3 regions of the Bradyrhizobium sp. ERR14 genome follow, and region 3 is predicted to be linked to each of the others. Evidence: predicted binding sites of a transcription regulator. Region 3 holds the regulator's gene; each other region holds the start of a gene.
The links. The regulator LexA, encoded in region 3, represses DNA repair genes until DNA is damaged. The targets are predictions, from matches to a motif close to TGTTCNNNNTGTGTTCNG.
Positions count from the first base shown of each region.

Region 1: the regulator LexA is predicted to act here: its motif matches at 3,840-3,857, upstream of GGD62_RS29360 (ribonuclease T2 family protein).
Region 2: the regulator LexA is predicted to act here: its motif matches at 8,553-8,570, upstream of GGD62_RS04595 (single-stranded DNA-binding protein).

Region 1 is NZ_JACIHD010000014.1:79,215-89,709, forward strand. It holds gene uvrC (excinuclease ABC subunit UvrC) at 1-594, opposite strand, end outside; gene GGD62_RS29345 (outer membrane protein) at 845-1,468, shown strand; gene GGD62_RS29350 (cold-shock protein) at 1,585-1,800, opposite strand; gene GGD62_RS29355 (23S rRNA (adenine(2030)-N(6))-methyltransferase RlmJ) at 2,066-2,926, opposite strand; gene GGD62_RS29360 (ribonuclease T2 family protein) at 3,101-3,793, opposite strand; gene GGD62_RS29365 (hypothetical protein) at 3,915-4,376, opposite strand; gene GGD62_RS29370 (hypothetical protein) at 4,561-4,860, shown strand; gene GGD62_RS29375 (DUF3617 family protein) at 4,905-5,435, shown strand; gene GGD62_RS29380 (ATP-binding protein) at 5,447-6,835, opposite strand; gene GGD62_RS29385 (response regulator) at 6,854-7,585, opposite strand; gene GGD62_RS29390 (MarR family winged helix-turn-helix transcriptional regulator) at 7,582-8,124, opposite strand; gene GGD62_RS29395 (branched-chain amino acid aminotransferase) at 8,461-9,543, shown strand; gene GGD62_RS29400 (YegJ family protein) at 9,679-10,203, shown strand; gene hisS (histidine--tRNA ligase) at 10,297-10,495, shown strand, end outside.
Region 2 is NZ_JACIHD010000001.1:915,093-925,587, forward strand. It holds gene GGD62_RS04560 (hypothetical protein) at 1-68, opposite strand, end outside; gene GGD62_RS04565 (peptidylprolyl isomerase) at 78-641, opposite strand; gene coaD (pantetheine-phosphate adenylyltransferase) at 677-1,174, opposite strand; gene GGD62_RS04575 (hypothetical protein) at 1,436-1,693, shown strand; gene GGD62_RS04580 (potassium transporter Kup) at 1,868-3,721, shown strand; gene GGD62_RS04585 (phosphotransferase family protein) at 3,856-4,797, shown strand; gene gyrA (DNA gyrase subunit A) at 4,807-7,545, opposite strand; gene GGD62_RS04595 (single-stranded DNA-binding protein) at 7,900-8,397, opposite strand; gene GGD62_RS04600 (outer membrane protein) at 8,846-9,595, shown strand; gene GGD62_RS04605 (outer membrane protein) at 9,831-10,495, shown strand, end outside.
Region 3 is NZ_JACIHD010000001.1:1,037,473-1,047,967, reverse strand. It holds gene GGD62_RS05180 (MFS transporter) at 1-249, opposite strand, end outside; gene GGD62_RS05175 (DUF2171 domain-containing protein) at 637-870, shown strand; gene GGD62_RS05170 (ComEC/Rec2 family competence protein) at 965-3,241, shown strand; gene GGD62_RS05165 (GAF domain-containing protein) at 3,251-4,192, opposite strand; gene GGD62_RS05160 (hypothetical protein) at 4,411-4,845, opposite strand; gene lexA (transcriptional repressor LexA) at 5,374-6,075, opposite strand; gene glp (gephyrin-like molybdotransferase Glp) at 6,251-7,462, opposite strand; gene GGD62_RS05145 (hypothetical protein) at 7,690-7,896, opposite strand; gene GGD62_RS05140 (HAD family phosphatase) at 8,067-8,696, opposite strand; gene GGD62_RS05135 (alpha-hydroxy acid oxidase) at 8,705-9,838, opposite strand; gene GGD62_RS05130 (S41 family peptidase) at 10,193-10,495, shown strand, end outside.

The DNA.
Region 1 (10,495 bases), on a different contig from region 3:
GGAGGCGAAGGGCCCGAAATAGCGCCCGGGCCGGCTCTGCGCGCCGCGATGTTTCAGGATCTGCGGCGCCCAATGGTCGCCGGTGATCAGGATGTAGGGAAACGATTTGTCGTCGCGCAGCTGCACGTTGAAGCGCGGCCGCAGCTGCTTGATGAGGTTGGCTTCCAGCAGCAGCGCCTCGGTCTCGGTGTTGGTCGAGACGATCTCCACGGTCACCGTGGCCGCGATCATGCGCAGGATGCGGGCCGGCTGCGGTGCATTCTGGCGCGCATAGTTGGATAGGCGCTTTTTGACGTTCTTGGCCTTGCCGACATAGAGCACGTCGGCATTCGCATTGAGCATGCGATAGACGCCGGGCGAGGTCGGGGCGAGCCGCACCGCGTGCTCGATCGCCTCATGGCCGGTCGCCAGCGGTCCTTCGCCGACGGCGCCGCTCTCTTCCAGGATATCGGGCAGCCGCGCATCGTCCTCGTCATCGCCGCCGCTGGTGGCGGGATCGAGGTCCGGAGGTGTTTCGGCTGGGACGTCCGGCACGGCGCCACGCACGGGTTTGCGCGCGCGGTCGTCCGGATTGTCGGTGGAATCGTGAACCATGGAGCGAATTTAGGCGCTGGGGGTGCCGATTTGAAGTTCCGGCCGTGCGGCACGCACAGGATGGCGGCGCAGTTCCCGGTAACGCTTGCTTAAGCCTGTTAACAGCGCGGTAACCCGGCTTAACAGCCCTTTAACTTAAAACTCTCGATAAATCTTACGCGAAAAAGTGGTGGTTCCGTAACCATGCGTTTTGCCTCGCGCGGCGGCGCGGGCGCCGCACCGGTGACGGCAGTTGCGTTGGAGTTAAGTGATGAAGAGGCTCGTTGTGGGCGCAGCCGCGTTGGTTGCCGCCGGCTGGACAGCTTCGGCGGAGGCCGCCGACATGACTTACGGTCAGCGCGCGCCCTATACCGTCAACCAGCCGCTCAACGCGTACAGCTGGGCGGGCCCGTATCTCGGCGGCAACATCGGCTATGAATGGGGCTCGGTGGACAACAACCCCTCGAAGCCGTCGGGCTTCGTCGGCGGCGTGCAGGCCGGCTACAACTTCCAGAATGGCCCGTTTGTGTTCGGCGTCGAGGGCGACATCCAGGCCGCCGGTGCCGACGACACCTTCGCGCCGTGGAAATTCTCCAATCCGTGGTTCGGCACCCTGCGCGGCCGCGCCGGCTATGCCTTCAGCAACGTGCTGTTCTATGGCACCGCCGGCCTCGCCTTCGGCGAGCTGCGTGCGCAGACCTTCGGCTGGACGGAATCGCACACCACCGCCGGCTGGACCATCGGCGCCGGTGCGGAAGTCGGTCTGGCCCCGAACTGGAGCGCCAAGCTGGAATATCTCTACATCGATCTGTCGACGACACAGTTCGCAATTACAGGGGTGTCAAACGGCTATAGCGCCAGCGTTGTGCGCGCAGGCGTGAACTATCGCTTCTGATAGCTGAAGAAAAAAATACCGGACCACAACCTCCCGGCCGCTCGCGGCCGGGATTTTTTTTTGCGCCAGGTATTCTTCGCGCCAAGTATTGCGCCGAATGTTGTGCGTCAGGCCCGCTAGGAGAGGATGACCAGATTGACCGCCTTCGGTCCCTTCCCCTTCTTGTCGGGTTCGACTTCGAAAGTAATACGCTGTCCTTCCGCAAGGTCCTTCAGTCCGGCCCGCTCCACAGCAGTAATATGTACGAAGACGTCGCGGCCGCCGTCGTCAGGCTTGATGAAACCGTAGCCGCGTTCGCCGTTGAAAAACTTAACCGTTCCCGTCATGGCCATCGGGAAACTCCCCCTCATTGCTCCTCCGCCGCAACGCAGACTCACGTCACGACATGACGGGGCACTACGGAGCCCGGGAGCTGGCCATCCTTGGGCGGACCGCTGGCGGTCCGGCCGGATCTTTCTTAGGCCTTCACTCCGCCGCAACCATTCGCGGAAGCGGAACGTAAAGCCAGTCACGGAAACAGCATAATACGGTTCTCTGCAGATTGACTACCGCTCCTGCATATTTTTCCCAAGAATGCCGGAGTGTTACGGGCTGGCTTTAAGGCTTGGGCACCTCCAATCGGAATCTGGCAGCACCACCTTGGCCGAGCGGCATTTCCAGCTCGGGCAGGATCGTCTTGAGCTCGCCCTGCAGCGTGTAGGGCGGATTGACGATCAGGAGCCCGGTGGAGGCGAGAGCTCCGCCGTCGAGCTGAGGCGCGACGCTGAACTCGAGGCGCAGACAATTTCCCGGCGGTTTTGCTGCAGATGCGAGCCGCGCCACCGTTTGAACCAGTGTGTCGGTGGCGCGCCGATTCTTGGCGGGATACCAAATGACATAGATGCCGGTTGGCCATTTCGCGAAGGCGGTGGAGAAGGCTTCGCCCAGCCGCTCGAACTCGTCCTTGGCCTCGAAGGGCGGATCGATCAGCACGAGGCCGCGCCGCTCCTTCGGCGGCACGAAAGCCGGCAGCGCCATCCAGCCGTCGAGGTCGACCACGCGGGCCTGTTCGTCGCGGCGCAGCACGTCGATCAGCGCTTTCCGCGCCTTCGGCTCCAGCTCGCATGCGATGAGCCGATCTTGCGGCCGGAGCAGGCCGCGCGCAATCAACGGCGAGCCTGGATAGGCCTTGAGCTCACCCTTGGGATTGAAGGCGCGGACGATATCGAGATAGGGTTGTACTAGCGCGAGGGTCTCGTTCGAGAGGCGCGCCTGCATCAGCCGCGCGATTCCGGTCAGCCATTCGCCGCCCCGGCGCGCCTCGTCGCTGTCGAGATCGTAGAGGCCGGCGCCGGCATGGGTGTCGATGACGCGGAACGCCCCCGGCTTGTCCTGCAGATAGGTGATGATGCGCGCCAGCACGATGTGCTTGATGACATCGGCGAAGTTGCCGGCGTGAAAGGCGTGGCGGTAATTCATGGCGAAGAGTTACGACATCACGCGCCGAAAGTAACTGCTGTCATTCCGGGCGGTGCATGGCACCGAGCCCGGAATCCATTTCGCCACGGCGCATGCTGCTGGATGGATTCTCAGATGCGCAAATGCGCATCATCGTTCGCGCTCCGCGCGCCCCGGAATGGCGGCGAACAAATCCTATCCGCCCCTGATCGGCGGCATCGTCACCTGATCGCGGCGGCAGGTGCGGCGTTCGATCTCGTCGCAAGCGCGGAATTGCAGGTCCTTGCTGAGGCAGATACGGACCTCGGACAGCCGCGTCCGGTTGCAGGTGACCGAGACGGCGGCATTGCTCAGCCCCGGATTGGCCTTGATGAAGGCTTCCTCGACCTCTGCCGGTGCCACGGTCTTGGCCTGAGACAAATCGAGATATTCGGCCGGGATCTTGATCGCAGCGCGCGCCTTGCGGATCGTCTCGAAATAGTTGCGGCCCTCGAGGCCCGAGCAGGTGCCGTGCTTGTCCCATTCGTTGAAGATCAGGCCCGGCGCCGGCATCAGATCAAGCATCGAGGAGACGATGCTGCGGTTCAGCCGCGGTGCGGGCCGCTGGCAATATTCCGGGAAGCCGGTCTCATATTGCGGCCACAGCCCATGCACCACGAAGGCGTAGGGCCGACCGCTGCACTGGATCTGCGACCGGCCGCCACGCTCGGCGGCCTCCTCGCAGAACGAGGGCGACCACGACAGCGACAGTACATAGAAGTCGAATTCGCCGGGCCCGTTCTGCCGCTTGTCCTGGGCGTTCGCGCTCCCGGCCAACAAGGCCAGTCCGGCGGCAAGGGTCAGGGAGATCACGAGACGGGAAAACGAATGCAATCTGGAATGAAACATGGCGACGCCCCTCAACTAGACTGTGCGAGGAAGCCTAGCAGGCGATAGGAACATTTCAAGAACAAAATTCGGGGCGACCGCCGTTCGGCGCCTTCGATCATCTCGAATCAGGGCTTCCTGCTCAGGGCTTGGCGGCGCGGCAGGCCGGATTATAGGCCCAGTTGCGGTCGAGCCCGACCACGCACCATTCGACGCCGTTGCCGTAGCCGGCGAAGCCGCCATCCTCGATGATCGAGAAGTGCACCTTGCGCACCTTGCCGTCATTGAGCATGGCCTCGCCGGTGCAATAGCGGCGGGGAATATTGTCGGACTGCCAGGGCCGGAATGCGGTCTCGCGAACGGCGGCGAAGCTGGTGATCCTCAACGAGGAATTCCAGAACGTGCTTTCCTTTTCCCAGAACTGGGTGGCGATGGTCGGCAGCGCCCGGTCGCAATCGGCGACGGCGCCGTCATAGCGCGGGCCGCTCAGCCAGAAGTTAAGCTCCAGCGGATTGGCGGCCCTAGCCTCACCGAGCGACATCGCGCCGAACATGAGGCCGAGCACGGCGGCATAGCGGAGCAATTTCAGGAAGGGGGCGCGCATGGTCAATCCGGACAGCTAAAGTCTTGCGAAGGTTGGACGGTGCCGCGAAGGCCGGGGGAGGTCAAGTGCAGCGCGGCAACACTTCGCCAGGAGTTGACCACAACTTCGTGGTTGGCAGGCTTGGGTTCTTTCCACTTCCCTCCCGGCACCGTAAACTGCCCGCCAGCCAATTGGAGTGACGGGAATGCGAATCATTGCGGCCGCGGGTCTTCTCGCCAGCCTGGTTGTCTCGGGTATGATGGCGAGCCAGTCGGCGCGCGCTGACTATGTGCCGCCGTTCAAGGGCAATGACACCGGCGGCATCATCGCCTATTCAATGGCCACCCAGGTCGATGCGCGCCAGGCCGCGGTCGATCACTGCGCGCGCTACGGCAAGGTCGTGAAATTCCTGGCGGTGCAGGCCTATGAGGGCGGTTACATCTCGTTCTCCTGCCGCTGGGTGCCTTATGGCGCCGCCGACCAGCCGATCCGCACGCTCTATTGAGGCGCTGTCGCAGGCCTGCAATTTCTCAGCCGGGAGCCTCTCACATGACGCGCAAACTCGCTTTGCTCGGCTCGACCCTTTGCCTTGCGTTGTCTGCAGGCGTGGCGTGCGCCGACGACCTGCCGGTCCGCAAGGCCGGTCTTTGGGAGATGAAGCTGGTCACATCGGGCTCGCCCGTGCCCGAGATGACCATGCAGCACTGCACCGACGAGACCGTCGACAAGGAGATGAGCAACAACGTCTCCCCGATGGCCAAGCAGATCTGCGCCAAGCAGGAGATCAAGAAGACCGCGACCGGCTATGTCAGCGATTCCGAATGCAGCGTCGCCGGCGTCAGCACTACCTCGCATGCCGAGATCACCGGCGATTTCAACTCGGCCTATACGGTGAAGACCTCCTCGCACGCGCAAGGCGGTGTCGCCGGCGCTGCGGGGCGCGATACCACCATGACGCTGCAAGCCAAGTGGCTCGGGTCCTGCAAGCCGGACCAGAAGCCCGGCGACATTGTGATGCCCGGCGGCTTCAAGATGAACGTGCGCGACATGGACAAGCTGAAGGCGCTGCTGCCGAAGTAGGGCTACGGCGGCTACACCGGTATCCTGACGCTCGCCCTTAGTCCCCCCATCGGGCTGTCGCCAAGCGTAATGTCGCCGCCATGCGAGCGGGCGATGTCGCGGGCGATGGCGAGGCCGAGGCCGGTGCCGCCTTCATCCTGGTTGCGGGCGTTGTCCAGCCGCAGAAACGGCTTGAACACTTCTTCGCGCAAATGCGCGGGAATGCCGGGTCCGTCGTCGTCGATCGTCACGGTCAAATAACGGTGATCGCGCTGGCCGGTGATGGCGATGGCCTTGCCGTAGCGCGCCGCGTTGGTGACGAGATTGGCAAGGCAGCGCTTGAACGAGGCCGGCTTCACCGTCACCACGGGCAGGCCGTGGAAGGCGACGGTCGCGGTATGGCCGTGGCGCTCGGCATCGCTGCGCAGCTCCTCGAGCGCCTGCGCCATGTCGGTCGGCTGCGACTGCTCACCGGAATCGCCGCGCGCAAAGGCGAGGTAATCTTCCAGCATCATCGACATCTCGTCGACGTCCTTGCGCATGCCCTCGAGCTCGGGGCTGTCGCCGATCAACGCCAGCTCGAGCTTGAAGCGGGTCAGGATGGTGCGCAGATCGTGACTGACGCCGGCGAGCATCGCGGTGCGCTGCTCCATGGTGCGCTCGATGCGCGACTTCATTTCCAGGAAGGCGACCGCTGCGCGCCGCACCTCGCGCGCGCCCCTTGGGCGGAAGTTCGGCGCCTCGCGGCCCTTGCCGAAGCTTTCGGCAGCGTCAGCGAGGCGCAGGATCGGCTTGATCTGGTTGCGCAGGAACAGCACGGCGACGATCAGCAGGATCGACGACGTGCCGACCATCCAGAACAGAAAGATCTCCGAGTTGGAGGCATAGGCGGCGCTGCGCTGCGCGAACACGCGCATCACGGCGTCGTCGAGCTGGATGCGGATCTCGACCAGATTGGAGCGACCGACCGTGTCGATCCAGAACGAGCGCCCGATCTGGCGGCCGAGCTGCACCGACAGCGTCTGGTCGAGCAGCGAGAAGAACGGCTTTGGTCCCGGCGGCGGCATGTCGCCGGCGGGCAGGAAGTCGACGACGAGGCCGAGGCGCTGCTGCGCGATGCGGCGGATCTGGTCGCGATCCTTATCTTGCGGATAACCCTTGTAGACGTCGATCAGCGCGGCGATGTCCTGCACCACGGCGGCCGACAGTCGGCGCGTCACGGTGTTCCAGTGCCGCTCCATGAACACGAAGGCGACGACCGATTGCAGCACCACCATCGGCACGATCATAATGAGGAGCGCGCGGGCGTAGAGGCCGGTCGGCATCCAGCCCTTGAACGCGTTGCCCATCCAGCCATTGGCGGCGGAAACGCGGCCGGCGGCGCTTCGGAGCAGCGTCAGGCCGGTATCGATCGTGCTCATCGGTCGCACTTCACTGATTTATGGCGAGGCTACCAGCCGATAGCCGATGCCGCGCACCGCCTGGAGGAACAGCGGATTGGCGGGGTCGGTCTCGATCTTGCGCCTGAGGCGGTTGATCTGCACGTCGACGGCGCGCTCGTTGACGCTGCCGTTGCCGGTCAACGCACTGCGCGGCACGGTCTCGCCCGGCGTCTCCGAGAGAATGCGCAGCATCTCGCGCTCGCGGTCGGTGAGGTGGATGACCTCCTCGCCCTGGCGCAGCTCGCCGCGATCGAGATGATAGACGTAGGGACCGAACGCGATCTTCTCCACCGCGGTGGCTTGCGGCGGCGGAGCGGCGCGCTTGAGGATGTTGTTGATGCGCAGCGCCAGCTCGCGCGGCTCGAACGGTTTCGCCACGTAGTCGTCGGCGCCGATCTGCAGGCCCTCGATGCGCGCTTCCGCCTCGTGTCGTGCCGTCAGCATCACGATCGGCACCGAGGAGGATGTCCGGATGAAGCGGGCGAGATCGAAGCCGGTCTCGCCGGGCATCATGACGTCGAGGATCAAGAGGTCGAAATGCAGGCCCTGCAGTTTCGAGCGCGCATCGCCGGCACTGGCGGCGGTGGTGACGCGGTAGCCCTCGGCGGCGAGGAAGCGCGAGAGCAGATCGCGGATGCGGCGGTCGTCGTCGACGAGCAGCAAATGCGGCGCGTCATCGGCCGGGCGTGCCGGCGGGCGGGCGAGAGTGGCAGCGAGCGTCACGGTCACTCCTTGGCGTCGTGGTTGACGGAAGCGAAGATCGTCTCGAGCACCTTGTCCGGATCGTCGCGATCGATCATCGCGCGCAGGAAGCGCTTGACCGTCTCGGCATCCTGCGGACCCATTTCGGCGAGCGCCTTGGTGATCCGCGTGGTCTGCAGACCGGCAAGCTTCTGCACCAGCGCCTCGCCCTTCGGCGTCGCGTAGAGCAGGCGCTGGCGGCGGTCATTGTCGCCGGTCTTCTGCACGATGTAGCCCTCGTCCAGCAGCTGCTTGAGCACGCGGCCGAGCGACTGCTTGGTGATGCGCAGGACGTCGAGCAGATCGGCGACCTTGAGGCCAGGATAGCGGTAGACGAAGTGCATGACCCGGTGGTGGGCCCGGCCGAAGCCGAAAGCCTCCAGCTCCTGGTCGGGGTCGCCGACGAAGTCGCGATAGGCGAAGAACAGTAGCTCGATGATATCCCAGCGCAAATTGCCTCCGTCGTGTGCGGCCGGCTTGGGCTCGGCGGCGTCGTGAGAGGAAGTCGCGAAATTTATGTCAGGCATATTGACGTATCTTGGGTTCAATGTTACAAAACGATTGACCAGCACGAAATTTTAGATCGTTTCGCGCGGGTGGCATCGAAGCAGGGCGGCTGGAGAGAGCCGGACAGGCGACGACGGCCGGATCAGATCTACCGTGCGATTGTCGAGCGGCGTTTCGGCAAAACATACTGGACTTCCGCCTTCCGCAAAAGCATGTCCTCGGCGATATGCTGGCCACGGAAACCGGCCGTAACAAGGCTGGCGGGGTCCGGCCTAAAACCAATCAAGCCAGCCGGGCCCGAAAAGGGGCAGGCCGGCGCCAGAACGGCGCCGCCACCGGCAGCGGGAGGCAAGGACATGAGCATGAAATTCGACATCCAGCCCGCATCCAATCCGACGTCCGAGAAGGACCGCGTGGCCAGGCTGGTGGACCCCGGCTTCGGACGGGTCTTCACCGATCACATGGCGATCGTGCGCTACAATCAGGCCAAGGGCGGCTGGTACGAGGCGAAGATCGAGGCACGCGCCAACTTCCAGCTCGATCCGGCCGGCGCGGTGCTGCACTACGCCCAGGAAATTTTCGAGGGCCTCAAGGCCTACAAGCGTGACGACGGCGGCGTGAACCTGTTCCGTCCCGACGCCAATGCGCGGCGCTTCAAGGACTCGGCCGACCGCATGGCGATGGCGCAGTTGCCCGAGGACGTCTTCATCGAGGCGGTCGAGCAGGTCGTGCGCATCGACCGCGCCTGGATGCCGGGCGGCGAGGGCAGCCTTTACCTGCGGCCCTTCATGATCGCGAGCGAGACCTTCCTCGGCGTCAAGCCGTCGTCCGAATATATCTTCGCCGTCATCGCTTCGCCGGTCGGCTCCTATTTCAAGGGCGGGCCTGCGCCGGTGTCGATCTGGGTCTCGGAGAATTACACGCGCGCTGCCGTCGGCGGCACCGGTGCCGTCAAATGCGGCGGCAATTACGCCGCGAGCCTGCGTGCACAGGCCGAAGCGATCCAGCATGGCTGCGATCAGGTCGTCTTCCTCGACGCGATCGAGCGCCGCTATATCGAGGAGCTCGGCGGCATGAACGTGTTCTTCGTGTTCGACGACGGCTCGCTCTCGACGCCGCCGCTCGGCACCATCCTGCCCGGCATCACCCGCGATTCCATCATCGCGCTCGCCAAGGATGCCGGCAAAACCGTGCGCGAGGAGCCGTATTCGCTCGACCAGTGGCGCAAGGATGCGGTCAGCGGCAAGCTGAAGGAAGCGTTTGCCTGCGGTACCGCGGCCGTGATCTCGCCAATCGGCAAGGTGCGCTCGGTGAGCGGCGATTTCGAGATCTCGGGCGGCGCCGCCGGCCCCGTCGCCATGGGCCTGCGCAAGCAGCTCGTCGACATCCAGTACGGCCGCACCAACGATCCCCATAACTGGATCCGCAAGGTGTTTTGAGATGCGGCGATGCGCGTTTCTCCTTTCGTGAGGAGAGGGGAAACGCGCATCGTTTGTGGTTTTTCGTGCACTGAACGTGCCGTTGCCGACATGCGACAAAGTCTGGACACATCTGGACATCAGGACATCGCGACCATGGCAACGAAACTCTCCCAACCCATGAAATGGGTCGTTCTCGCCGCAATCACCGGCGTCTCCGTTTTCGGCATCCTGACCATCGGCCCGATGCATGAGGTGGTCGCGCAAGACCGCTCGCCGATCGTCGATGTGCGCACCAGCGATCCCGAGATGAATGCCGCGATCGCGCGCGCCCGGGGCACGCTGCCGACTTTCTGGGCCTCCTATCAATCGCCAAAGCCGTCGGAGGCCGGGCACGCCCTGAAGGTGCGCTTCTCGACCCGCAAGGGCGGTGAGCACATCTGGATCGGCGAGGTGAAGAAGCGGCCAGACGGGACCTATTCCGGTCTGTTCGCCAACGAACCGCGTGACCTGCCCGGCAAGCGGGCCGGCGACGAGGTCAAGTTCACCGAGGCCGACATTTCGGACTGGATGTTCATGCGCAACGGCAAGATCGTCGGCGGCGAAACCATCAAGCCGACGCTGAAGTCGCTGCCGAAGGCGGACGCGGATGCCCTGAGGGCGCGGATGGAGCAGCCGTAAAGGAAGCTCTCTCTTACCCTCTCCCCGCAAGCGGGGCGAGGTGAAGAACACAGGCCGGTTGCCGCCTCGCGCCCCGGCTGGTAAACGCCGCGCATGGCCGAGAAACCCAAAAAACCCCAGAAACTGAAGGCGCGCCTGCCGCGCGGGCTCGAGGATCGCGATCCGTCAGCGATCCGGGCGACGCGCGAGATGGTCGAGAAGATCCGCGCCGTCTACGAGCTCTACGGGTTCGAGCCCGTGGAGACGCCGGCGATGGAATACACCGACGCGCTCGGCAAGTTCCTGCCCGACC
Region 2 (10,495 bases), 120 kb from region 3:
GCCGCACTGGACACGCCGAGCAACAGCACCGCAGCAACGAGCAGGAGCCTGTCGCCACAACGTGCCATCGCCTTCTCCTATTTGATGTCGGAGGCGACCTGCACCTTCACCATCTTGTCGGGATCGGTCACGGCGCCGCCGGGGGAGCCGGGAGGAGCCTTCTTCAGCTTGTCGACGACCTCCATGCCCTGCACGACCTCGCCGATTACGGTGTACTGGTTATCGAGGCTGCCGCCGTCGGCGAACATGATGAAGAACTGCGAGTTGGCACTGTCGACGCTGTCGCCGCGCCGGGCCATGCCGACGATGCCGCGGGCGAAATGCACCTTGGAGAATTCCTGCTTCAGGTTCGGATATTTCGATCCGCCGGTGCCGTTGAAGTTCTGCCCGTCGCCGGTCTGCGCCATGAAGCCGTCCATGACGCGATGGAACGGCACGTTGTTGTAATAGCCCTCGCGCGCGAGCTGCTTGATACGCTCGGCATGCTGGGGCGCGATATCGGTGCGCAGCTTGATGACGATGCGGCCCTTGGTGGTGTCGATGACGATGGCGTTGGCCTTGTCGAGATTGGCCGGCAATTGCTGCGCCACCGCCGGCACCGCGAACAGAAGCGCGGCAAGAACTGCGAGAATTCGGATCATGACAACTCCGGATCAGAGAGAAAGGAAGCGCCCCGTTATGCGGCGAATTTTGCCTTGAGCTGGGCCGCAACCTGCGGCGGGACGAAGGCCGAGACGTCCCCGCCCATGCCGGCGATCTGGCGCACCAAAGTGGCGGTGATCGGGCGAACCATGGGAGAGGCCGGCAGGAAGACCGTATGCACCTCCGGCGCCATCGCCTCGTTCATGCCGGCGAGCTGCATCTCGTAGTCGAGATCGCTGCCGTCACGCAGGCCCCGAATCATGATCGTCGCACCGTGCTTGCGCGCCGCCGTGACCGACAAATCATCAAACGTCACAGCATCGAGCACGCAGCCGGCCTTGGCGGCCAGCGGCCCGCAGACGTCATGGAGCATCTGCAGCCGCTCTTCCGTCGAGAACAGCGGCTTCTTGCCGGGGTGGACCCCGATCGCGACCACGAGCCGGTCGCACAGGGAAACGCTGTGCCGGACCACGTCCAGATGGCCGTTGGTGATGGGGTCGAAGGAACCGGGATAGAAGGCAATGCGCGGCATGGCCCCGTCCTACCGCGCCCGGCCCGGCCCGGCAAGCCGGGCCGGTTCCCCAGCCATTTTCCGGCGAAATATCCCGCCGGCCCTGTCGGCGATGGCCGGTTTGTTTCGTCCTGAGGGCGACCACGAAACAAAGCGGCGCGGACACGAAACCATTTCCCGTGCCGGCGAAGACGTCCGGAAACTGGCCATGGTTACTAATCCGGCCAACGAATGACGGGCCGCACACTGGGCGTAGGCGGCCGCATCACAGGGGACTGTCAAATGATCAAGGCTCTTTCAGCGATCGCTCTGTCTGCGTGTGTCGCCGCCGCCCTTACCCTCCTGCCCGGCTTTGCCCCGCGCGTCGAGGCCAGCGTGCCGCAGCCGCTGGCCAAGAGCGACCGGCTCGATATCCGCGCCATCGGCAAGGACTGCTCGCAGCAGGCCTGGCCCAATTTCGAGGCCTCCTGCCTGCGCAAGGCCGGCACCAAGGCGAATGTCCGCGAGGCCCGCCTCGTGACCGCCAACCGCACCCCGTAGGCCTGTCAGCTTCACGTCACATAATCCCGATGGAGTTTTGCGACGTCTCGTCGCAGACTGCGTTGCTCGCGCCCGCCGGAATGGCCCGTCGGGCGCGATCCTATCGGGGGGTTGCCGTTGTCCAGTACGCCCGCTGTCGCTTCCGGCCACCATCCTGATCCGCTACCGCTTGCCATGACCATGGGCGCCCTCGGGGTGGTCTATGGCGATATCGGTACCAGCCCGCTCTATGCCCTGAAGGAAGCCGCCAAGGCGGCTGCCCATGGCGGCACACTCAGTCACGATGCAGTCCTGGGGATTGCCTCGCTGATCCTCTGGGCCCTGCTGCTGATCATCTCGCTGAAATATGCGCTGCTGATCCTTCGCGCAGACAATCGCGGCGAAGGCGGCATCGTCGCCCTGCTGGCGCTGCTCCATGCCCGCCACGCCCAGCCAGGCACATGGCGCGCCCATCTCCTGGTGGTCGGGCTCGTCGGCGCTGCGCTGCTCTATGGCGACGGCGCGATTACGCCGGCCATCTCGGTGCTCTCAGCCATCGAGGGCCTCAAGGTCGACGCCCCCTCGCTTGCGCCGGCCGTGGTGCCCGTGACCGTCGCCATCCTGATCGGCCTGTTCATGATGCAGAAGCAGGGCACCGGCTTCATCGGCCGCATCTTCGGGCCTGTGATGCTGGCCTGGTTCGTCGTGCTCGCGGCGCTCGGCATCCACGGCATCGTCAAGGCGCCGGCGGTGCTGGTGGCGCTCAGCCCGCTCTACGCCTTCGACTTCCTGATCCACCAGGATTTCCACATCTCGTTCGGAATTCTCGGCGCGGCCTTTCTCGCGGTGACCGGCGGCGAGGCCATGTATGCCGACATGGGACATTTCGGCCGCCTGCCGATCCGCCTCGCCTGGTTCGCCATCTGCCTGCCCGCGCTGGTGCTGAATTATTTCGGCCAGGCTGCTCTCCTGATCACCGATCCCACGATGATCGAAAATCCGTTCTTCCAGCTCTGCCCCGACTCCCTGCACTATCTGCTGGTCGCATTCTCGACGGTCGCGACCGTGATCGCCTCGCAGGCGATTATCTCCGGCGTGTTCTCGCTGACCCAGCAGTCGATCCAGCTCGGCTTCCTGCCGCGCATGCTGATCCGTCACACCACGAGCCACGCGATCGGCCAGATCTACGTGCCGCTGGTGAACTGGCTGCTTGCAGCTGCGACGCTCGGGGCAGTCCTGAGCTTCGGCACGTCGGACGCGCTTGCCGGCGCCTACGGCATCGCGGTTTCGCTGCTGATGGCGATCACGACGCTGCTCGCCGCGCTGGTCGCGATCCAGTGGGGCTATTCGCCCTGGCTCGTGGTGGCCGTGAACGGCGCCTTCTTCGTCATCGACGTGATCTTCTTCTCGGCCAACTCGATCAAACTGTTCGAAGGCGGCTGGTTTCCGCTGCTGCTCGCCGGCCTCGTCGCCTTCCTGATGCTGACCTGGCGCGCCGGCGTTAAGCTGGTCGAGGCCGCGAGGGGCCGGCTCCGGCAGCCCGAGGAAGACCTGATCGAGACCGCCGTGAACAAGTGCAGCGCAAGACTGCCCGGGACCGCCGTGTTCCTGGCCTCCGCACCGCGCGGCGTGCCGCTCGCGCTCACCCAGTTCGTCAGGCACAACCGCGTGCTGCACGAGCGCGTGCTGCTGGTCACCGTGCTGATCGAGGAGCTTCCGCACATCGCGGACGAGGAACGCGCCGAGGTGATCGACATCATTCCCGGCATCACCCGCGTGATCCTGCATTACGGCTTCATGCAGAACCCGACGATCTATGAAGGCCTGAATCTCGTCTGTCGCCAGAGCAAGCTGCCCGGCATCGACCTCTCCGACATCACCTATTACGTCGGCCGCGAGACCATCATTCCCAGCGAGGACATTCCCGGCATGTGGGTCTGGCGCGAAGGCGTGTTCGCCTTCCTGCAGCGCAACGCCGAACGATCGGCCGCGTTCTTCGGCGTGCCGACCAAGCAGGTGGTAGAGTTCGGCACGGAGCTGGAGATTTAGGGCATGGCGCGTAGCCCGGATGGAGCGCAGCGCAATCCGGGACTTTTGAGCCTTGCGAGAACCCGGATTTCGCTTCGCTCCATCCAGGATACAAGCCTGACCTTGAAGCCATGACAACCAGTGACGCTCCTTCCTTGAAGCTGAAGCCACGCCTGCCGGTCTCGGCCGATCAGGTGCAAGCGATCATCCGCCGGATATACCCGCAGGCATCGCTGCTCGGCATCACAGAGCTACATGGCGGGGAGATCAGCACCGTGCTCGAGATCGCGCTGGCGGATGCGCGCCCCTGCATCCTCAAGGTCTATCCGGAATCGCTGCAATGGAAGATGGCCAAGGAGGTTTACGTCCTGGGGCTCCTGCGAGACCTCGGCACGTCCATTCCCAAAATCCTGCTTGCCGACGACACGCGAACGGCGATCGAGCTGAACTATCTGCTCATGACCCGGCTCGACGGCACGGTACTCGGCCGACGCGAGGCAACGCTGTCGGAGACCGAGCTGTTTGCGATCTACGCCGAGATGGGCGCGACGCTACGCCGGATCAACGACGTCGCCCTCGACAGCTTTGGCTATATCGGCCCCAACGGCGTCTGGACGGCGCATCCGAGCAACCAGGCCTACATGTCGGCGCAGTTCGACCGAAAGCTCAGGGAGTTTCTCACACGCGGCGGCGATCCAGCTTTAGCCGAGCGTCTTCGCGACAGCGTCACGGCACGACAGCAACTGTTCGAGGCAGCAATCACCCCTCGACTGTGCCACTACGATTTCCATGCTGGCAATGTGCTGGTGACGTCGCAGGGCGCACCACGCCTGACGGGCATCGTCGACTTCGAGAACGCGACATCGGGCGATCCGTTGATGGATATCGCGAAGGCGCTGTACTATTTCACGCCGAAGGATGCGCCAAAGCGCGACGGATTGCTCGCCGGCTGTGGTCAGATGGGGCGCCCCGACTGGCAGGAGACGCTCGATCTCTATCGGCTGTACTGCACGCTGGAGCTCTGGTGCTGGATGGCACAGATCGGCAAGCGAGAGGCGCTTGCCGACCTCACGAGCGAGCTTGCGAACGGCGTGTAGAACGGGGCATCACGCCCCGTTCCCGTTCTCGCCATTCCCGCTCTCGGCCTCTTCGGTGATGTGCTCGACCGAGACGACATGCTCGTCCTCGGCGGTGTCGAACACGATCACGCCTTGCGTCGAGCGGCCGGCGATGCGGATGCCTTCGACCGGGCAGCGGATCAGCTGGCCCTTGTCGGTGACCAGCATGATCTGGTCGGCATCTTCCACCGGGAAGGACGCGACCAGATTGCCGTTGCGGTTGTTGACGCTCATGGCGACGATGCCTTTGCCGCCGCGGCCGGTGGTGCGGTACTCGTAGGACAATGTCCGCTTGCCATAACCGTTGACGGAGACGGTGAGCACGACCTGCTCCTGCGCCGACATCTCGGCGTAACGCTCCTGCGCGAGCTGGAAGCTGCCGGAGGTCTCCTCGGCCTCGGCGTCCGCGGCGGCCTCTTCGGCCGCAGCTTCGCCGGCGACGGCGCGGCGCATCTTCAGGTAGGCCGAGCGCTCGTCCGAGGTGGTCTCGACATGGCGCAGGATCGCCAGCGAGATCACCTTGTCGCCTTCGCCGAGCGCGATTCCGCGCACGCCCATCGAGGTGCGCCCGGTGAACACGCGCACATCGGGGACCGGGAAGCGGATACACTGGCCGCCGGCGGCGGTCAGCAGCACGTCGTCGCGCTCGGTGCAGATCTGCACGTCGACGATCGACTCGCCGTCATCCAGCTTCATGGCGATGATGCCGGAGCGGCGGACGTCGACGAAGTCTGACAGCTTGTTGCGGCGGACATTGCCGCCTGTCGTGGCGAACATCACGTCGAGCTCGCCCCAGGTGGATTCGTCCTCCGGCAGCGGCATGATGGTGGTGATGCGCTCGCCCTGCTCCAGCGGCAGGATGTTGATCAGCGCCTTGCCGCGCGCGTTCGGCGCGGCCATCGGCAGACGCCAGACCTTCTCCTTGTAAACCTGGCCGCGCGAGGAGAAGAACAGCACCGGCGTGTGCGTGGAGGCCACGAACAGGCGGCTGACGAAATCCTCGTCGCGGGTCTGCATGCCGGCGCGGCCCTTGCCACCGCGGCGCTGCGCCCGGTAGGCCGACAGCGGCACACGCTTGACGTAGCCGGCGTGGGACACCGTGACGACCATGTCCTCGCGCTGGATCAGGTCCTCGTCCTCGACCTCGCCTTCCTGCTCGATGATGACGGTGCGCCGCGGCGTGGCGAACTCGGCCTTCACCTCGGCGAGCTCGGTCTTGATGATGCCCAGCACGCGCTCGCGCGAGCGCAGGATGTCGAGATAATCGGCGATCTCGCCGGCAAGCTTGTCGAGCTCGTCGCGGATTTCGTCGCGGCCGAGTGCGGTGAGACGCTGAAGGCGCAGGTCGAGAATGGCCCTCGCCTGCTCCATCGAAAGCCGGATCGTGCCGTCCGCGCTGATGCGGTGACGAGGATCGTCGATCAGGGTCAGCATGTCCTCGACGTCCCGGGCCGGCCAGTCGCGCGACATCAGCGTGTCGCGCGCGGTGGTCGGGTCCGGCGAGGTCCGGATCACGCGGATCATCTCGTCGATATTGGCCACCGCGATTGCCAGACCGACCAGGATATGGGCGCGGTCGCGCGCCTTGGCGAGCAGGTACTTGGTGCGCCGCGTGACGACCCGCTCACGGAAGTCGACGAAGATCGCGAGCAGGTCCTTCAGATGCATGATCCGAGGACGGCCGCTGTCGAGCGCCACCATGTTGACGCCGAAGCTGGTCTGCAGCGGCGTGAAACGGTACAGCTGGTTCAGCACCACATCCGGCACGGCGTCGCGCTTCAATTCGATGACGACGCGGTAGCCTTCGCGATCCGATTCATCGCGCAGGTCGCCGATGCCCTCGATCTTCTTTTCCTTCACCAGCTCGGCGATGCGCTCGACCATCGTCGCCTTGTTCACCTGGTAGGGAATCTCGGTGATGATGAGCGCCTCACGCTCCTTGCGGATGGTCTCGATCGCGACCTTGCCGCGCATGACGATCGAGCCGCGGCCGAGGTGATAGGCGGAGCGGATGCCCTGCCGTCCGAGAATGACGCCGCCGGTCGGGAAATCCGGTCCGGGCACGATGTTGATGAGCTCGTCGATGGTGAGCGCGGGGTTGTCGATCAGCGCGACGCAGGCGTCGATGACCTCGCCGAGATTGTGCGGCGGGATATTGGTCGCCATGCCGACCGCGATGCCGCCGGCGCCGTTGACGAGAAGGTTCGGGAACTTGGCCGGCAAGACCGACGGCTCGGTCTCGTTGTTGTCGTAGTTCGGCTGGAAGTCGACGGTGTCCTTGTCGATGTCGGCCAGCAGAGCCAGCGCGGCCTTGGTCAGGCGCGCTTCGGTGTAACGATAGGCAGCCGGGGGATCGCCGTCGACCGAGCCGAAATTGCCCTGGCCGTCGATCAACGGCACGCGCATCGAGAAGTCCTGCGCCATGCGGACCATGGCGTCGTAAATCGACTGGTCGCCGTGCGGGTGATACTTACCGATGACGTCACCGACCACGCGGGCGGATTTGACGTACTTCTTGTCGGGCGTGTGCCCCTGCTCGTTCATCGAGAACAGGATGCGGCGGTGCACCGGCTTCAGACCGTCGCGGGCATCAGGCAGCGCCCGCGCCACGATCACGCTCATGGCGTAGTCGAGATAGGACTTCTTCATCTCCTCGAAGATGGAGACGGGGCGAATATCCGAGGGTTGCCCCGGCTGGTCGCCGGGCTTGTCGTCGTCGTCAGCCAAGGGGAAATCCGGTGAGGTTTTATCTGGGAATCATATAGCGCATCGAGACCCTGATAACCACCCTCGCAGGCTTCAGGGAAGCGCTTTTTCCGCTTATTTTTCCAATAGCTTACGGCCTTAAGGGGAGCGTCTCGGAGGGACCGGGAACAGGCCTTCCGAAATCGCCTCTGGGACCCCTGTCGATCGCGCGTCAACGCGCCCTTCGACGCGATTGCGCTGGGCAATCCGAGTTCAACCCAAACATGAAGCGGGCCTGGAAAACCCGAGCCCTTCCTGCCGATTAGTAAGGTTTGCTGACACGAAATGAGAAGGCGCCGCTCAGCCGGCAGCGCCCCCTGATCGTCCGGTCCGTTCTCAGAACGGGATGTCGTCGTCCATGTCGCTGTTGCGGCCACCGCCGCCGGCGGCGACGGGACGGCGCGGCGCGCTGCTGACTGGACCGGAGGAGCCGAAATCGCCGCCCGGCTCGTCGCCGAAGCTGCCGCCTCCTCCGCCGCCGCCACGGCCATCGAGCATCGTGAGCGTCGAATTGAAGCCCTGGAGCACGACCTCGGTCGAGTACTTCTCGACGCCGCTCTGGTCGGTCCATTTGCGGGTCTGGAGCGCGCCCTCGATGTAAACCTTCGCGCCCTTCTTCAGGTATTGCTCGGCGACCTTGCAGAGCCCTTCATTGAAGATCACGACGCGATGCCACTCGGTCTTTTCCTTGCGCTCGCCGCTGTTCTTGTCGCGCCAGGTCTCGGAGGTGGCGATGCTCAGATTCGCGATCGGCCGCCCGTCCTGGGTGCGGCGGATTTCAGGATCCTTGCCGAGATTTCCAACCAGAATGACCTTGTTGACGCTTCCCGCCATCGCCGCTCTCCACTCCGAATGCCACTGAATTTCCTAAGGCCGAGCGCGCTGCCCGCGTTCCTCTGCGCCCTGTTAAGGCGACCCTATACGCTTGCAGGGGCTGATCAGCCCATCACCCCCGAGGTTATCCCCACATATAGCACCGACCGGCGATTTGTTCCAGATTTGTTCCTGCAGAAATCGCCGCCAAATGTGGAGACGCGATGGCATCCAGATGGCGCTGCGATGGCAATCGGGATGGAACCAAATCGGGTTCCCGTGAACGGCAAAAACTACTTAACATTCATTAAGTTAGAGGTAGGTCGATTACATCCAACTGTTGCACTCCGGGCACGGACTCTGCCGCAGAATCGAGCTATCGTCGTGCCTGGAATTGATGCAATGGGCCTCGCGCCTGATCGTCCGCCTTGGGGAACTCAGAGAGGCGGACACGACTGGGGAGATTACAGTGAAGAAGATTTTGTTTGGCTTCGCCGGCGCGGTTGCGCTGACCCTCTCGGCTCCGGCCGGTGCTGCGGATCTCGCAGCGCGTCCCTATACAAAGGCGCCGGTCGCGCCCCCCGCTCCGATCTATACCTGGACCGGCTTCTACCTCGGTGTGCAGGGCGGTGGTGCCTGGGGCCGCAGCGACGAAACCTTCTTTGGCGGTCCGAATACGGCGCTCTTTGCGGGAAGTCAGAACTACGACACCACCGGCGGCTTTGTCGGTGGCGTGGTCGGCTACAACTGGCAGGCGGCCAACTGGGTGTTCGGCATCGAGGGCGACTATCATTGGGCTGACATCAACGGTCGTTCGGCCGAGATCAATGCCGGCCTCGGCGACACCTATTTCACGAGAATCCGCGGCTTCGGCGACATCAAGGGCCGTCTCGGCTACTCGACCGGCCCCGCTCTCTTCTTCGTCAGCGGCGGCGCTGCGGTCGGCGACATTCAGCATCGCTACGATGGCGTCCCCGGAAACGTCTTCATCCAGAACAACACCCGCTGGGGTTGGACCGTCGGCGCCGGCGCGGAATACATGTTCGCTCCGAACTGGTCGGCCAAGGTCGAATACAACTATATCGATTTCGGCAAGAGCACGATTCAGTACAGCCCCGTCGTGACCAACCGGTCCGAGTGGACCGATACCGTCCACACGGTCAAGGCAGGCGTGAATTATCACTTCAACTGGGGTGCGCAGGGCGTCGCGCGGTACTGATATCCCTCTGACATCATTGACGTCTAAGGCCGGCCTCGCGCCGGCCTTTTTCGTTTGGCGCGACATGAACGGGGGGCAATAAGTCAGTAACCATCACCTTTTCGACTGCTGTGGCTTTTCGGAGACACAACTTGCGGCTTTAGTGGTGTAAGCACGGCATTAGTTGGGCCGTTGAGTCCGCTGCCCTTCCGGTCAGGAAGGCAACAACAGAAACTGGGACTGGGATTAGTTGAAAATGAAGAAGGTTTTGTTGGCTTCGGCCTGTTTGTTCGCTCTCGCTGCGCCCGCTTCGGCGGCCGACCTCGCAGCCCGCCCCTACACCAAGGCTCCGATCGCTCCGGCGGCTGCCGTCTACAACTGGACCGGCTTCTATCTCGGTATCGTCGGTGGCGGCGCCTGGGAAAACGCTTCCGGCGACCCGAAGATGAAGGGTGGCTTCGTCGGCGGCACCGCCGGCTACAACTGGCAGGCCGGCAACGTCGTGTTCGGCATCGAGGCTGATGGTTCCTGGGCTGACGTCAGCGCCTCGGCGACTGCTCTCGGCATCACCGTGTCGTCCAAGACCGACGCGCTCGGCACCGTCCGCGGCCGCATCGGCTGGGCCGTCAACAACGTGCTGTTCTACGGCACCGGTGGTTACGCCTGGATCGACAACAAGGTCAGCGTCAGCGCGCTCGGCGTGACCGTCTCCGACAGCAAGTTCCACTCGGGCTGGACCGTCGGCGCCGGCGTCGAGGCGTTCTTCGCTCCGCAGTGGTCGGTCAAGGGCGAGTACCTCTATCGCAGCCTCGGCGGCGAGACCTACTTCTCCGGTCTCGGCGCTCCGGTCACCACCGGCACGCTCAACTTCCACACCGTGCAGGTCGGCGTGAACTATCACTTCGGCGCCCCGGTTGTTGC
Region 3 (10,495 bases):
AAACGTATATTTGCGGCCGACCCGGTCACCCATCCATCCGAACAGGAATGCTCCCACCGGACGGATCAGAAATCCTGCCGTGAACAGCGCGATCGTGCTGAGCAGGGCGGCGATGGGGTGGGACTGCTCAAAGAACTTGACCGATAGAACTGCGGCCAGGCTGCCAAAGATATAGAAATCATACCATTCGATGATGTTTCCTACCGACGCAGCGATGATCACGCGGCGAAAATCGCTCGGTACCTGCATGTGCGCCTCCTATGGTTTCAAAACGCCTCCTCGCTTGATTCAGCGTCGATCTTCTCGCGGAGAGCGTGATGCGCGGCGTTGCAGGCGCCAATTCAAAGAGTTGCGTCGGCAACGTCTGACCTCAGGCGCGTTTGGCGCCACCTGAGAAGAGCTCCGGCGGCCTTAGAGCCGCGAGCCACCACTGCCTGCCCGTCTGTCAGGGAGGCGGGGAACCGTAGTGTAATCCCACCACGGGCTGCCAACTTATGAGACTTTCGGCTCAATCGATCTGACACGGGGCGTTTTTGCGACAGAGATCGCAAGGACTCGAATTGTCCGCGACGTCTGGTAACCAGCGAACGGAAAGGCGTCTCAGGCGTTGTGAGGGGGCCGGAAAAGGAACCCACCATGCAGAATATCGCAGAGCATATGGAAGTCATCGGCGCCGACGGCGTCCACGTCGGCACGGTCGATCGCGTCGAAGGCAATCGCATCAAGTTGACCAAGAAGGACAGCGGTGAGGGTAGCCACAAAGGCCATCATCATTTCATCGACAAGGGTCTCGTTGCCGATGTCGAGGGTAACAAGGTGCGGCTCTCTGCCAAGGCGTCGGTCGCCGTGACCATGGAAGAGGAAAAGTAGGGCGCCTTCTCGCGTTCCCGATCTGTACCGCTATTCGCGCGGTCGCACGTTCCGGTAGCCTCACTGCCAGTCGCGTCGCGTTAGGTGCAGGGATATGGCGGAGCCGGGCCGGCCAATACGCTCCCAGGGAGTTGCCGGGACGTGGCCGGTCGGCCGTGCTGCACCGGCTGGCGGCTTTGCCCCCGCGGGCTTTGGAGCTTGGCCGGCAATCGTCGAGACGCTGCGTGAATGGGCCCGCGCCGAGGCCGGCGCGGGGCGACTGTTGCCGTGGGTGCCGGTCGCCTTCGGCGGCGGCATCGCCCTTTATTTTGCCGCCGATCATGAGCCAGTGCTGTGGGTCGTTGCCGCGACGGCGATCGCGCTCACGTTTGGCGCGATCCTGTTGCGGCGGAGCCGGCTCTTTGCGCCTGCGATCATGATTGCGGCGGTCGCTTCCGGCTTTGCCGTGGCGACCTGGAAGACGGCGCGCATCGCCCACCCCGTGCTGGCCAAGCCGCTCTATTCGGTGTCGCTGTCGGGTTTCGTCGAGGCCCGCGATATCCGCGAGCGCACCGATCGTTTCGTGCTGCGCGTCACCGCGATGGAGGCGCAGCGCAGCGAGGTCAAGCTGGAGCGCGTCCGGCTGTCGGTGCGCAAGGGCACTGCACCCGAGGTCGGCAGCTTCGTGCAGCTCAAGGCGCGGCTGATGCCGCCGCTTTCGCCGGTGCGTCCCGGCAGCTACGACTTTTCGCGCGACATGTTCTTTCAGGGCATCGGCGCTTCCGGCTTCGTGATGGGCGCGATCACGGCCTCAATCCCGCCCGATGCCGGTGGCCTGCGGCTGCGCTATGCCGCCTTCATGCAAGGCCTGCGCGATACGATCGATGCGCGCATCCGGGCCACGCTTGAGGGCGATAACCGCGCGATCGCGACAGCGCTGCTCACCGGGCGGCGCGATGCGATTTCCACGCCGGTCAACGACGCGATGTTCATCTCGGGGCTCGGGCACGTGCTCTCGATCTCCGGCTATCACATGGCGGTCGTCGCCGGCGTGGTCTTCTTCGCGGTGCGCGCATTGCTGGCCTTGATCCCGGGACTTGCGGCCGGCTTTGCCATCAAGAAATGGTCGGCGGCCGCAGCGCTGGTCGCGGCTGCGTTTTATCTGCTGCTGTCGGGCGCGGAGGTCGCGACACAGAGATCGTTCTTCATGACGGCGGTGGTGCTGATCGCAGTGATGGTCGATCGCCGCGCCATCACCTTCCGCACGCTCGCAGTGGCGGCGCTGATCGTGCTCGCGGTCGCACCGGAGGCGCTGGTGCATCCGAGTTTTCAGATGTCGTTCGCCGCGACGCTCGGACTTGTTGCGCTGGTGCAGATCGGCATGCCGAACCTGTTTGCGTCCCCCGATCATTCGGCGACAGCGCGGATCGCGCTGTGGGGCGGCCGCGAGATCGCGATGCTGTTCCTGGCCTCGCTGATCGCAGGGCTTGCGACCACGCCCTACGCCGCCTTCCACTTCCACCGCGTCACGCCCTACGGCGTGCTCGCCAACCTCGGCGCGATGCCGGTGGTCTCTGCGCTGGTGATGCCGGCGGGGCTGTTGGGCCTGCTCGCAGCGCCGTTCGGGCTCGACGGCGTGTTCTGGTGGCTGATGGGGATCGGGATCGACTGGATGGTCGCGGTCTCGCGCTGGGTGGCGGCACTGCCGGGCGCGGTCGGCCGCATCCCGGCCTTCGGCATCGCGCCGCTGATCGCAGCGAGCCTGGGGGTCATCGTGATGGGCCTGTTGCGCACGCCCCTGCGCTGGGGCGGTGCCGTGGTGCTGCTGCTTTCCATCGGTTGGGGGCTGTCGGTGCGGCAGCCCGATATCCTGATCGCCGGGGACGGCGCGAGCGTCGCGGTGCGGGGCGCGGACGGGCGTTTGCATCTGATCAGGGCAGGCAAGGACAATTTCCTGCTGAAGGAGTGGTTGTCTGCCGACGCTGATCCGCGCGATGCCGGCAGTAGCGCGCTGGCGAGCGGCATATCGTGCGACGAGTCCGGCTGCGTGACGCCGCTCGCCGACGGACGGCTGGTCGCGCTGGCCTCGCGCATCGACGCGTTGGCGGACGATTGCAGCCGCGCCGCGCTGGTGGTGACGTCGCGGCCCGCGCCGCCGGATTGTGCCGCGATGGTGGTGGATCGGCAGCGGCTCGCTCGCCAGGGCGCGCTGGCATTGACGCAGCGCGGCGACGGCTTTTCGGTTCAGGCGGTGAGGGCGAGCGGCACGAACCGCCCGTGGTCACCGGCCGGTGTCGGCGAAGGTGATTTCGACGGCAGCCTCGTGCCGAAGGCGGCTCCCCGCACCCGCGATGCAACGCCATCGGAGACAGACTTGCAGGCCGACGATTGACGCCATCGATTACAGATACCAGGCCAGCACGGCCTCGAGCCTTGCGTTGCCGATGACTGGCAGGGCCACCATCCGGTTCAGCCCGGCTGCGCAGGCCTCGGACCCGGCGATCGAGCCGTCATGGGTGAGATCGTCGTTGAGCGCGGGCATGCCGGTGGCCCAGGCGCCGCCGATGCTGCCTTCGCCTCGGGCGATGGATTTGTCCGCATAGCGTGCGGCAAGGTCGGTCTGCGCGCTGCAATCGCCGGCGCGAAAGACCAGTGCCGAACGGGCCTCGTTCGGGACCCAGATCTCGAAGCGTCGCGCAATCGGCGTTGCCTGCGCCGAGAGGAATGTCAAAACCCAGGTCTGGTCGGTGCCGGTTCGGTAGGGTACGCCGACCCCCAGATTGATCCCGACCTTGGCGGCGTCCTCCCAGCGCAGGAAGCTCTTGGCGTCGTGCAGGTCCTTGATGATCAGCGGCAGGCCCGCCTTCCAGGTGCGTCCGGGCAGGCCGAAGCCGCGAGGAAACCTGGTGTGGCGGGAGTTGAATTCGAACATGTCCGCCGCGCCGTAATAGCCGTCGACGAGGCCCATCTCGTGGGAGAGATCAGGATCGTTGTGCCAGAGCTCGATCGCGCCGACATGCGCCTCGTCGTCGCCGCAGAACAGCACCATCACGGCTTGCAGGAATTCGCCTGCGAACACCGGCACCGCCACGCCGCAGGTGAGGCCGGCCGCGACGGCCTGATCGATCCGCTTGAAATAGGAGTTGGCGAATTTCGTGAGGATGACGGGATGGCCGCAGGCCCAGGCCTTGCCTGGAAGCCCCTCGTCATATCCGAAGTGCAGCTCTTCGCTGACGGCCTTGAACGCGGACAGCCCTTCATCGTAGAGGCCGCCGCCGAATTCCAGCCGCATGCGCGTCCGGTCAGGCACCCAGAGTTCAACGACGCGAATGAAGGTTTTCATCGAGCGTGTCCGCCGCCTCAAACCACGACAGCATCGGTCATTTGGCTGCGGAGCGGACGTTCAAAATTCAGGCAGCACGGCTCAAACTTCGTGCGGCGACGAGGCGAGGCGGCGGCGCTCGCCGATCGAATTTCATGAAACAAAAACCCACCGGGCTCGCCGGCCTCGGCCGGCGACGGCATTTCAATCCTGGCCCTCGGCTTATCGGGCGGAGGGCGTCAGCCGATCGGCAGTCGTGTGACCGTCGGGCGACTGTCGGCGATGATCTGCGGCTTGTGCTCGCGCTCGCCGATCGGCTGGGTCACCGGCAGTTGCAGCACGGTTGCGCGCTGGCCTTCGACCAGTTGCGTCACCAGCACGGATTTGCCGTCCGGGAATTCGATCGCGTCATGATGGCGATCGGGAATGTGCGGATCGATCTTGCCGAACTTGCCGACGCGGGAGTTGACGGTGCGCGTCCAGATCCAGCGGTTGTCGTAACGGACGTCGTCGGCGAAGGCGAGCTCCGTCCCCGGCAGCAGGCAGACCGCGACGGAGAGATCGGCTTCGGAGGCGAAGCCGCGCGTCGAGGTGCCGCGGAATGTTGTCGTAACGATCGTCTCGCCGACTTCTGCGGGGCGCGTCGCGACGGCATGCAGGCTGTAGTCACACATCGGGTGCTCCTCAATGCAGAGATAGCGACCCGCACCTCTTTCGGAGGCGCAGGCCCCTACCAGAGTGGAAGCACGTGACGGTCTGCTCGGTTGTAGGCAAATCTGCGGCTGGGATCCGCGAGCCCCGATCACATTATCTTTTCCATCTTTTCCGAATTTGTTAGGAACAAAGTCGGCTTCCGTGCATTTGGCAGCCGCGTCTCGACAACCGCGCGTGTCAACGACCGGCGGAGTGATGCGATTGCGCGGCAACGCGATGCTGGTGATGCGATCAGCGTTGCTGCGGCTGCACTCAAACGAGCTGCGCATTTGGGCCGTCCCCCCTCGAACTCGAAAGGCCGCGAAGCGATGTTGCGTCGCGCGGCCTGCCGAGGATGTCGCGAAAGGAGGAGGGGCCGGACAATCTGTGCGATACCAGAAAGACTATCCAGCCGGAGCGGACCGTTATCCGCTCCAATCTCTGATCGGCGAGGCCGATCGAAGGCGCGCGCGAGGCGCTAAAGACTTCAGTATCGAGTACTTCCGGTATCAGTACTTGCGGTAAAGCCCGATCAGCTTGCCCTGAATCTTCACGCGGTTCGGCGGCAGGATGCGCACCTCATAAGCGGCATTGGCGGGCTCCAGCGCGATCGAGGCGCCGCGGCGGCGGAAGCGCTTGAGCGTGGCTTCCTCGTCGTCGATCAGTGCCACCACGATGTCGCCGGTATCGGCGCTCTCGTTGCGCTGGATCAGCGCCATGTCGCCGTCGAGGATGCCGGCCTCGACCATGGAATCACCGCGCACTTCGAGCGCGTAATGCTCGCCGGAGCCGAGCATGTCGGGCGGCACGCTGATCGTGTGGCTGCGGGTCTGCAAAGCCTCGATCGGAGTACCGGCCGCGATGCGGCCCATCACGGGCACCGCAACGGGTCGCTCGCCCTCGTCCGCGGACGGGCTGGAGCTCGCGCGTAGCTTGCCGAGATTGCCCTCGATGACGCTTGGCGTGAAGCCGCGTCGGTTGCCGGCGGCAGCCTGGAGCTCCGGCAGCTTGATCACTTCAATGGCCCGGGCGCGGTTGGGCAGGCGGCGGATGAAGCCGCGCTCCTCGAGCGCGGTGATCAGGCGATGGATGCCTGACTTCGAGCGCAGGTCGAGCGCATCCTTCATCTCGTCGAAGGACGGCGGCACGCCGCTTTCCTTCAAGCGCTCGCTGATGAACCGCAGAAGCTCGTATTGTTTGCGCGTTAACATCTCGAACAAAGTCCCCCGGTTGATGTCGTTCGATTCCGAGACGATGAGTTCAGCGATAAGCGGCTACATCTCGAAACAAATCATGAACGGACACTATATGTTCGATATGTGTTCCGCAACTGCTTAATTTACCGTGAACAGAACGAAACTCACGGAATGCGTGTGGCGGCGCAGTTCAGACGGGGAGCCGCAGCACCTCGCAGGGGCTGCCGGCCTCGGCCTTCAGCGCAAACGGTGCGCGCACGAGAAGTACCTGTGCTGCAGCAAGATTCGCAAGCAGAGAGGAGTCCTGATGGCTGACGGGAAGGGCGACGAGCGCGCCATCGTCGCGCTTTTCCAGGCGCGCGCGCAGATAATCCTCGCGCTGGTCGTTGGCGCCGAGATCGCGGCCCAGCACGACGCGCTCGCGATGATGATGAATCACGGAACGGCCTGATAGCGCGCGAATCAGCGGCACCATGAACAGGAAGGCGCAGACGTAGGACGACACGGGATTGCCGGGCAGGCCGATGACGCCCATCGCCCCTAACCGCCCGTGCATCATCGGCTTGCCGGGCCGCATCGCGATCTTCCAGAACGCCATCGCGATGCCTTCGTCCTTGAGCGCCTGCTGGACCAGATCGTGGTCGCCGACCGATGCGCCTCCGGTCGTGACCAGGATGTCGGCGCCGCTTTCACGCGCGCGGCGGATGCCGGCGGTGGTGGCCTCCAGCGTATCGGCGGCGACACCGAGGTCGATGGTCTCGGCGCCTTCGCTGCGGGCGAGCGCGTGCAGGGCATAGCCGTTGGAATAGACGATCTGGCCGTGCCCGGGCGTTGAGCCCGGCATCACCAGTTCGTCGCCGGTGGCGAGAATCGCGACCTTCGGACGGCGGCAAACGGCGAGTTGCGGGTGGTTCATTCCGGCGGCGAGGGCGAGATCGCGCTCCGTCAGACGGGTTCCCTTGCGCAGGAGAACGTCGCCCTCGCGGAAATCGACGCCGGCGGGGCGGATGTGCCGACCCACGATCGCGGCTTCCTTGATCGTTATGTGCTTGCCTTCGGCGATCGTGTCCTCCTGGATCACGACCGCATCCGCGCCGTCCGGAACGACGCCGCCGGTGAAGATCCGTACGGCTTCGCCGGCGCCGACCTTTCCCGTGAACGGACGGCCCGCTGCGACCTCACCGATCATCGTCAGCCTGGAATCCATTGTTGCCGCATCGGCCGCGCGCACGGCATAGCCGTCCATCGCCGACATCGCCTGGGGCGGCTGGGTGCGCCGCGCAGCGACGTCCTGCGCGAGCACGCGATGGTAGGCTTCGTCGAGTGAAACCATCTCTGCAGGCAGCGGCTCTGCACCCGCCAGCACCGTAGCAAGGGCGTCGGAAACCGGCATCAAGGCCACGGCGAAACTCCTGCTCGGCACGTTCGGATGAAATGTTCCGACAGTCTTCTAGCCGAGCGCGGGGGCAGAGGCAAAATGGCGGAGCGGGCAGGATTTATCCTGCCGCATCCGGCCCAGAATGGAAGGCAGGCTCAGGCTTGGCGTGGCATGATCCAGAGAACGAGACCGATCGGCAGGAGGGTGGCCATGGCGAGGACGAGAATGACGAGCGCCACGGCCAGCATCGCTCAACTCCCGCTCGGCCGGTCCGGCCCGGCGTCCAGCGCGACGTCGGGAGCCTTCGGCCCTTGATCCTTGTCGGGCAGCGGATCGGCCTGGGATTTCAGGTCGGCGGCCTTGCTGATCAGCTTGGCGGAAAGGTCCGAATCCGAGGTGGTTCTTGCGAATTCGAGCAGGAGAGAGGCTTGCTTGGTGAGATAGGTTTTGCCCAGCACGTGCATAAGTCCGGTGTAGAAGTCCCAACGGACTCAAGAGTCCGTAAGGGGCCATTCCGTTCCCGGAACTCCGTACAAAAATACACAAAGCGCTCTGGTTCCTCATTTTGGGCAAAAATTGGTTCCGGAAGACTTGTGCGACGTTGGCGTCTCCCGCTGCGCGGAGATCGTCAGATGCCCAATGCCGTCAAGGCGTTCCCGACGTCGCGCGGCGACGTCACATGCACCGCTGTCAGTCCGCGCGACCGCGCGCCTTCAACATTCTCGGCGAGATCGTCGAAGAAAACGATACGTCCTGCGGGCACGCCGATGGCGGCGACGACATGGTCGAAGGCTTCCGCATCCGGTTTGCGCAGGCCGATGCTGGACGACAGATATAGCGCGCGGAAATGGCCGAGCAGTTCGCCGTATTCCTTCGAGAAATAGTCGACATGCGGCCGGTTGGTGTTGGAGAAGGCGTAGAGCGGCATCTGCTTCGCCGCGCGCGGCAGCAGCTCGGCGATGTCAGGCATCTCGCCGGCGAAGATCGCGTTCCAGCCTTCCAGGAACTGGGCGTCCGAAATGCCGATGCCGAGCGAAGCACGCAGCGAGGCGAAATAGTCCTCGTCGCTGATCTTGCCGACCTCGTGCAGCCGGTAAGCCTCATCACGCACATAGCGCGCGACGATGGCCTCGGGCTGGCAGCCGGCATGTCCCGCCCAGCAGGCGATCGCCTTGGAGAAGTCGATGTCGAGCACCACGCGCCCGAGATCGAACAGAAGCGCATCCGCGCTGCCGGGAGAAAGCGAGTTCACTTGCATCCTTTCACTCAGTATCGATAGGGATCGTGGTCGAATAGCGGGAATGCGCTGAAGACGCTCGGCGCGTTGGTGGCGGTCGCCGGATGCAGGCAGGATTTGTCGACCTCGGCAAATGACGTGGCGCCCAAAAGGCCGAGGCAGCGCAGCACTTCGTCCTCCAGCAGCTCCAGCATCCGCGCGACGCCGGCCTCGCCAGCCGCCGCTAGCGCCCAGCATTGCAGCCGGCCGATCCCGACCATGTCCGCGCCCGCCGCGATCGCCTTGACGATGTCGGTGCCGCGACAGACACCGCCGTCGACCATGATCTTGGCGCGGCCCTTCACGGCCTCGACGATCTCGGGCAACACATGCATGGCGCCGCGGCCGTGGTCGAGCTGGCGGCCGCCATGGTTGGAGACGTAGATCCATTCGACGCCGTGATCGATCGCGATCAGGGCGTCCTCGGCGGTGGCGATGCCCTTCAGGATCAGCGGAATCCTGAACTTGTCCTTGATCATCTTCACGGTCCGCCACTCCAGGCCCTTCTGGAAATCGCCGCCGGTGGCACGCAGGCGGCTTTCGCGAACGTAGCGCTTGGCGATGTCACGCTCACGACGGCTGTAATGGGCGGTATCGACGGTCAGGCAGAAGGCGGCATAGGCGCTCTTCTCGGCCCGGCTGACGACATCGGCGACAAAGGCGTCGTCGCCGCGGACATAGAGCTGATAGAGCCGCAGCGCATCGGGTGCGGCTTCGGCGGTCTGCTCCAGGCCGGGCTCGGACACCGAGCTAAGCATGTGCGCTGCACCGAAGGTGCCGGCAGCGCGCGCGACGCTCGCCGCGCCATCCGGATCGAAGATCTCGAGCGCGCCGACGGGGGCGAGCACCACCGGCAGGCGCATCCTGCGGCCGAACTGCTGAACCGAGCCGTCGACCTTGCGGACGTCGCGCAGCACGCGCGGGCGGAAGGCGATCTCGTCCAGCGCCATGCGGTTGCGGCGCATCGTGGTTTCGGTCTCGGCGGCGCCCACGATGTAGTCCCAGGCGTTCTGGTTGAGGTTGGCCCGCGCTTTCCGAATGAATTCGTGCAGGTTTTGGAACGGCTCGTTGCTGGCGCCGAGCTCGACGTTCCGTTCCGGCCGGATCCGGGGTGCTTCGTTCATTGTTATCCTCCCGAGAATTTGAAGCCTTGTGTCATCGCCTAACCCGTCCAGCGTTCCAAAACCATCCTAAAATGGCATGGCTGCGCGGCGTGGACGGGCGCACCGATTGCCCCTTTAGGTACCTTTGGGGGCGGGCCAGTCCTGCAACGTTGCCAAAAGTTTAGGCCCGAACGAAGCGATTTTTGCGGTGTACCGGTCGGCGGTGCATCCCGGCCTTGAAGAAACCAGAATGGTATTGTGAGAAGTGGATTGGATCGCCAATTGCATGGCGCTTCCCAAGTCTGCTTCCCAAGTCTCGAGAGACGAGCCCAAGCAAGCTCAAGCGAACCGCCAAGCAAAAAGGCAAGCCCATCCATGCGGAAAACCCTGCTGTTCCCTCTGGGCGCGCTCACCGGAGCGTGTCTCACCCTTCTGGTCGCCAGCCCGCACGGTGGTGTATGGGCGGCACGGGCGGCAGCGAGCGCGGACAATGCCTATTCCCAGCTCAACCTGTTCGGCACGGTGTTCGAGCGCGTCAAAGCGAGCTATGTCGAGAAGCCCGACAACGCCAAGATGATCGAAGGCGCGATCACGGGCATGGTGACCTCGCTCGACCCGCATTCGCGCTACATGAACGCTAAGGCCTGGACCGAGATGCAGGAGACCACCTCCGGCGAG